Linked DNA regions of Phaeacidiphilus oryzae TH49. The protein of the gene in region 2 interacts with the protein of the main gene of each other region in a pairwise test. Links are inferred from orthologs where the notes say so. Each region holds a gene or a part of one and is shown on either strand. Other genes may lie near its edges. The genes, in order: rlmB and tsaE.

Region 1 (3,232 bases), 1.1 Mb from region 2 along the record:
GACGGCCCCGCGACGCAGCACCCGCCGCCGCTGCACGCTCACCGGAGCCGAATTGCCGTACCGCCGCCAGGCGTTCAGCGCCAGCCGGCCGTCCAGGGAGAAGAACGGCGCCCCGGCGATCAGCAGCGGGCTCCACGCGGCCAGGTAGATGATCTGCGGCGCGTCGTACACCGGCACCGAGCGCCAGCTGACCGTCAGCAGCAGCGCGAGGGCCAGCAGCATCGCCACCGCGGAGGCGATCCGGGTCCACAGCCCCAGCATCGCCAGCACGCCGACCACGACCTGGGTGAAGGCCACCCCGAGCCCGGCCCCGACCGGATGGCTCTCGGCCCAGGTGACCAGCGGCTGGGCGAACTCCCAGGGATGCAGCGACTGCAGCCAGTGCATCATCGAGCCGCGCACCCCGCCGTCGAAGTAGACGGGGTCGCAGAGCTTGCTGAACCCGGCGTAGATCGAGATCCCGCCGAGGAAGACCCGCAGCGGCAGCAGCACCAGCCCGAGGTCCACCCGGCGCCCGGGGTACCAGGCGTGCCGCTGCTCGCCTGAGGCCGCGTCCCGGCCGTGGGTGCGGGCGTACTCGGCGTACTCCTCGGCCCCCTCCGGGACGAAGGCCCGCAGCCGGACCGTGTCCAGGTCGGTCTCGGTCGTCTCGTCCCCGCTGCGCGCCCCGGCGCCGGAGCCGTACCAGCCGCGGTCCGGGCCGGGCTGGTGGGTGAGTCCCGCGATCCGGGCCATCGCCCGGGTGTCGTCGTCCGCGCCGACGGGCGCCGCGCCCTGCCCCGGCACTCCCCCGCGCACCGCGTCGACGAGCCCGGAGTCCGGGCTGCCGGTCCAGGTGATCGGGGAGACCCGGCCGGGCCGCCGCGGCGCCTCCGTCTCGACCGGGCCGGCCGCCGCCGCGCCCACCAGCGCCTCGCCCCGGGAGGTCCTGATCATGGTCGGCAGCAGCGTCGGCTGCGCGTCGACCACCAGACGCCGCCCCGTGCGGCCGCCGGTCACCACCGGTCCGACCTGCCAGGGCCGCGCTCCCGCGGCGGCCCCGGCGGCCGCCCCGGCGAAGAGCTCGGGCGGCACCGAGATCCGCGGCTGCACCGGATCGGCCAACCGCAGGCGGAAGCTGGCCGTGGTCGTGTTCAGCCGCGCGGGATCCGACGGCACCTTGACCCGGGCGAGCTCCGGCTCCTCCGTACCCTGCGCGCGCGTTCTGGTGTCCACATACCACTAACCGAGTGACCCGCCCGAAGGACACGGTCACCCGGGCCAGGGAGATCTTCCTTCCGGAAGGCCGGGCGGCCGCCGCGCTACCCGCGCTTGCCGGCCCGCCGGGACGCCGCCTCGTAGAGGACGATCCCCGCCGCGACCCCCGCGTTCAGCGACTCGGCCTGCCCCGGCATCGGGATCCGGACCGTCAGGTCGCAGGTCTCGGAGACCAGCCGGGAGAGCCCCTTGCCCTCCGACCCGGCCACCACGACCACCGGGCCGTCCAGCGCGTCCAGGTCCCGCAGTTCGGCCTCGCCGTCGGCGGCCAGACCCACCACGAAGCAGCCGGCCTTCTGGTACGCCTCCAGTGCCCGGGTCAGGTTGGTGGCCTTGGCCACCGGGATCCGGGCCGCCGCGCCGGCCGAGGTCTTCCAGGCGCCCGCGGTCATCCCGGCCGCCCTGCGCTCCGGCACCACGACCCCGTGGCCGCCGAAGGCCGCCGCCGAGCGCACCACGGCGCCCAGGTTGCGCGGGTCGGTGACCCCGTCCAGGGCCACGATCAGCGGGTCCTCGCCGGCGTCCGCCGCCAGCCCCAGCAGGTCCTCGGGGTGGGCGTACTCGTAGGGAGGCACCTGGAGCACCAGGCCCTGGTGGTTGAGCCCGTTGGTCATCTGCTCCAGCTGCGGGCGCGGGGCCTCCATCAGCGGCACCCCGCGCTCGTTGGCCTGCTGCAGCGCCTCGCGCACCCGCTCGTCGTTGTCGATGAACTGCTGGACGTACAGCGCCGTCGCCGGCACGCCCTCCCGCAGCGCCTCGACCACCGGGTTGCGCCCGACCACCAGCTCGGCCGTGCCCCGCCCGCCGCGGCCGCCCGGACGGCGGCTGCCGGCGCCGGAGCGCGCGGCCGCGCGCTTGGCGCGGGCCTCGGCGGCCCGCTTCTTGGGGTGCCCGGTACGGGCCTCGGCGGGCGGGGTCGGACCCTTGCCCTCCAGGCCCTTGCGGCGGTGGCCGCCGGTACCGACCTGCATCCCCTTCTTGGAACCCGGGTTGCGGCGGTTCCTCCGCTGGCTGTTGCCGGCCATCGCTCAGTCCTGCTTCCTGCTTGCTGCTGCCTGCGTGCGTACGCGTGTGTCTGCCGGTCGTGCCGGGCTCACTCCGAGCGGAGTGTCCAGCGGCTGCCGTTGGGGGTGTCCTCGACGCTGAGGCCGGCCTCGGCGAGCCGGTCCCGGATGGCGTCGGCGGTGGCGTAGTCCTTGCGGCCCCGGGCCGCCTGGCGCTGCTCCAGCACCAGCTGGACCAGGCTGTCCGCGACCTCGAACGGCACTCCGCCGGCCCCGCCCCGCGCTCCGGCGCCGGCCCCGGCCCCGGTCCAGAAGTCGTCCAGCGGATCGAGGCCGAGCACCCCGAGCATCGCACGGACGTCGGCCAGCCGCGCGACCGCGTTCTCCTTGTCGTCCGCGGCGAGCGCCGCGTTGCCCTGCCGTACCGCGGTGTGCACCACGGCCAGCGCCTGCGGCACCCCGAGGTCGTCGTCCATCGCCTCGGCGAAGGCCGGCGGCACCTCGGCCGCGGGCTCCACCACCCCGGCCTGCTCCACCACCCGCTGCGCGAAGCCCTCGATCCGCCCGAAGGCGGACTCGGCCTCGCGCAGCGCCTCCTCGCTGTACTCGATGGTGGAGCGGTAGTGCGGGGCGGCCAGGTAGTACCGCAGCACGATCGGCCGCCAGCGCTGCACCATCTCGCTGACCAGCACCGAGTTGCCGAGCGACTTGCTCATCTTCTCGCCGCTCATGGTCACCCAGGCGTTGTGCACCCAGTACTGCGCGAAGCGGTCGCCGTAGGCCTTGGACTGGGCGATCTCGTTCTCGTGGTGCGGGAAGATCAGGTCGATCCCGCCGCCGTGGACGTCGAAGGCCTCGCCGAGGTACTTGTGCGCCATCGCCGAGCACTCCAGGTGCCAGCCGGGCCGACCGCGGCCCCAGGGGGTCTCCCAGCTGGGCTCCCCCTCCTTGGCCGCCTTCCAGAGGGCGAA
Region 2 (3,265 bases):
GCGGGCTCGGTCACCCGCTCCCCTTCGGCGTCGTAGCGGGCCCAGTACACCTCCTTGCGCCGGGCGTCGGTGGCCACCGCGAAGGGGCCGGTGAGCCCCTGGGCGCGGGCCGCGTGGGCGATGCCGTCCAGGGTGCAGACGCCGTGCACCGGCAGGTCCAGGGCGCTGCCCAGGGCGGCGGCGGTGACCAGCCCGACCCGCAGGCCGGTGTAGGGGCCGGGGCCGATGCCGACGGCGATCGCGCCGAGGTCCTCCTTGCGGACTCCGGCGGAGGAGAGCACCCGGTCGACGGCGGGCAGCAGGAGTTCCCCGTGCCGGCGGGCGTCGATCCGGGTCTCCTCGGCGAGCACGGCGGCCGCGTCGGTGTCGTAGAGGGCCGCGGTGACGGCGGGGGTGGCGGTGTCGAAGGCGAGCAGAAGCACGGCACAACGATACGGCGGCCGACGCAGTGGACGACGGGTGGCAGGATGGGTGGCCGGTCCGCGGCTCGCCGCCGCGGCCGCGGACGTATCGCAGGGATCGGTTCGCAGGGTCGAACGGGAGGTCGTCGCGTGGCGAGGTTCGGGGCGGGCGCGGTGGTGACCGGGCTCACCGCGGGTGCGCTCGCGGTGGTGACCGTACTGGCGCTGCAGGCGCAGGGATCGGTGAAGGAGGCCGCGCCCAAGCCGCCTCCGCCGGCCGCCGGGCACACCAGCGGCCCGTCGAAGCCGGCCGCGCCGGCCATCCCGGCCGGCTCGGGGACCGGGAAGCGGGTGGTCTACTCGCTGAAGGCGAAGCGGGTCTGGCTGGTGAAGTCGGAGGCGACCACGGCGGAGCGGACGTTCGCGGTGCAGCCGAGCGCGGTGAGCCCGCTGCCGGGGACGTACAGCGTGATCCGGGAGAACCGGGGGCCGGGCACGGGCTCGGACGGGACGCGGATCGAGAACACCGTGATCTTCGCCTTCAACCAGGGCGTCACGATCGGCTTCAGCGCGGCGGTGAACGGCTCCACGGCCTCCCCGACGGCCGCCCGGACGGGCGGCATCCGGGAGTCCAGGGCGGACGGCAAGGCGCTCTACGCCTTCGCCGACCTGGGCGACAAGGTCGTCGTCGTGCCCTGACCGGGCGGACGGCGCTCCTCGCTCGCCCGCGCCGGTGGGTGGGGGCGCTAGGCGGCGTCGGGGCGGGCGCCGTCGCCGGCGTGGCGCAGGGGCGGGCGGCTGACCGCGGCCGCGGCCGGGCCCGCGGCCAGCAGCCGGCGCACGGTGTCGGCGGGGGCCTGCCCGGTCGGCTGGGCCCGATCCGGCTGCGCGGCGCACTCGGCCTGCTCGGCCCGGTCGGCCTGCTCGCCCGGCCGCGCGGCCCGCGCTTCCGGGGTGGTCTCGGACATCTCGCCTCCCGTAAGTTAGGTAGACCTAACCCATTGGCCCTGGACCCATACCAACACGCCCGCCGGGTGCCATGCAACATCTTCCCGACAGCACGTCGGAAAATCCAGCCGCGAGCGGGTCGGACCGCTGCCGGTCAGACCGCCGCCGCGGCGGCCACCTCGGCCAGCGCGCCGGTCTGCCAGCGCTCGCCGTACGGGATCAGCGTGACCGTCCTGACCTCGTCCCCCTCCTCCGCTGAGCGCTCGATCCGGACCTCAAGACGGTCCTCGGACAGGTCCTCGACCTTGCCCTCGCCCCACTCCACGACCACCACCGACTCCGGCAGCGAGACGTCCAGGTCCAGGTCCTCCATGTCGTCCAGGCCGGTCAGCCGGTAGGCGTCCACGTGCACCAGGGCCGGGCCGCCGGAGAGGGACGGGTGCACCCGGGCGATGACGAAGGTGGGCGAGGTGACGGCGCCGCGGACGTCCAGGCCCTCGCCGAGGCCGCGGGTCAGGGTGGTCTTGCCGGCGCCGAGCCCTCCGGAGAGGAGCACGAGGTCTCCGGCACGCAGTTCGGCGGCCAGCGCGCGGCCCAGCGCGCGCATCCGGTCGTCGGTCGGGATGGTGACGCGGTGCATGGGGTCCTTCCGTGGTGTCCCGTGGTCCAGTGGGGGTGGCAGTTGACGGAGCGTCAGGGATTTCACGCCTCCGAGGCCGGCGGCTCCGCGTCCGTGTCGGCCCCGGCGGCCTCGTCGGCCTCGGCGGCCGCAGCGGCCCGGCCGTCCTCGTCGGCCCGGGCCGCCGGCCGGAGGCCGCGGGTTCCGAGGATCAGTTCGGACAGCAGCTCGTCGACCACATCCGGCCGCTCCAGCATGACGAGGTGCCCGGCGTCCTCCACGAGCACCAGCTCGGCCTCGGGCAGTTCGGCGGCGATCACCTCGGCGTGACCGGGCGGCGTGAGGAGGTCCCGGGTGCCGGTGAGGACCAGCACCGGCAGCCCGCGCAGCACCGGCAGCGCGGCCCGCTCGTCGTACGCGGCGATGGCCGGGAAGAACTCGGCGACCACGTCGATCGGCGTGCCGTCCAGCATCCGCTCGGCGAACCGGGCCACCGCAGGATCGACGTCGGGGGAGCCGAAGGAGTACTTGCGGTAGAACGGCGCGGCCAGCTCGGCGCCTATCCGGCGGCCCCGCTCGACCAGCGCGGACTGCTTGCCCAGCGCCCGCAGCACGCCCGGGGCGATCCGGTGGAAGACCTTGGCCCCGGCCGCCGGCAGGCCGAAGGTGGTGCCCGCCAGATCGCCGGAGGAGGTGCCGATCAGGGCGACCCCGGCGACCCGGTCGCGGAACAGCTCCGGGTACTGCCGGGCCAGGGAGAGCACCGTCATCCCGCCCATCGAGTGGCCGACCAGCACCAGCGGGCCGGTGGGCGCCACCGCGTCCAGCACCGCCCTGAGGTCGCGGCCGAGCTGGTCGATCGCGGCCGGCTCGCCGGCCAGGTGGGAGCGGCTGCGCTCGGAGCGGCCGTGGCTGCGCTGGTCCCACAGCACCAGCCGGTGGGTGTCCCGCAGGGCCGCCCGCTGGAAGTGCCAGGAGTCCAGGTTGAGGGCGTAGCCGTGGCAGAAGACCACGGTCGGCGGCTCCGCGCCGCCGGTCAGCCGGCGCAGGGCGGCCACCGGGCGGCGCAGCGCTCCGGCCAGACGGGCGGTGGCCCGCCTGGGGAGGGGCTCCGCCGCCTCCCGCGCGGCCTCCCCGGCGGCCTCCGCGCCCCCGGCGGCGGAGCCGGGGACCGGCCCGAGCACCGGCCCCACCGCGAGCTCGAACGCCGTGGGCTCGTCGACCTCGACATGCAGCTCCGTGCCGTCCTCGGCGGCGACCGTGTGCACCTCACCGCGGAGGCTGCCGAACGGCGCGG

The links.
Region 1: the proteins of tsaE (region 2) and rlmB interact in binary tests that used the Escherichia coli proteins (3 or more experiments, as listed by UniProt). The link is inferred for Phaeacidiphilus oryzae TH49 from one-to-one orthologs.

The regions. Positions count from the first base shown.
Region 1 is NZ_JQMQ01000005.1:3,231,812-3,235,043, forward strand. What follows is about bases 293-3,217. They hold rlmB (23S rRNA (guanosine(2251)-2'-O)-methyltransferase RlmB), read right to left. Parts: upstream 2,283-3,217; coding sequence 1,302-2,282; downstream 293-1,301. Other genes in these bases: BS73_RS18115 (DoxX family protein), read right to left, coding at 293-1,215; cysS (cysteine--tRNA ligase), read right to left, coding at 2,351-3,217. Also shown: more of BS73_RS18115, read right to left, coding at 1-292; more of cysS, read right to left, coding at 3,218-3,232. UniProt on the Escherichia coli protein: Specifically methylates the ribose of guanosine 2251 in 23S rRNA.
Region 2 is NZ_JQMQ01000005.1:4,306,358-4,309,622, reverse strand. Bases 247-3,204 are described here. They hold tsaE (tRNA (adenosine(37)-N6)-threonylcarbamoyltransferase complex ATPase subunit type 1 TsaE), read right to left. Parts: upstream 1,990-3,204; coding sequence 1,504-1,989; downstream 247-1,503. Other genes in these bases: BS73_RS22950 (alpha/beta fold hydrolase), read right to left, coding at 2,052-3,204; BS73_RS22960 (hypothetical protein), read right to left, coding at 1,148-1,369; BS73_RS22965 (hypothetical protein), read left to right, coding at 552-1,100; tsaB (tRNA (adenosine(37)-N6)-threonylcarbamoyltransferase complex dimerization subunit type 1 TsaB), read right to left, coding at 247-422. In the rest of the region: more of tsaB, read right to left, coding at 1-246; more of BS73_RS22950, read right to left, coding at 3,205-3,265. UniProt on the Escherichia coli protein: Required for the formation of a threonylcarbamoyl group on adenosine at position 37 (t(6)A37) in tRNAs that read codons beginning with adenine.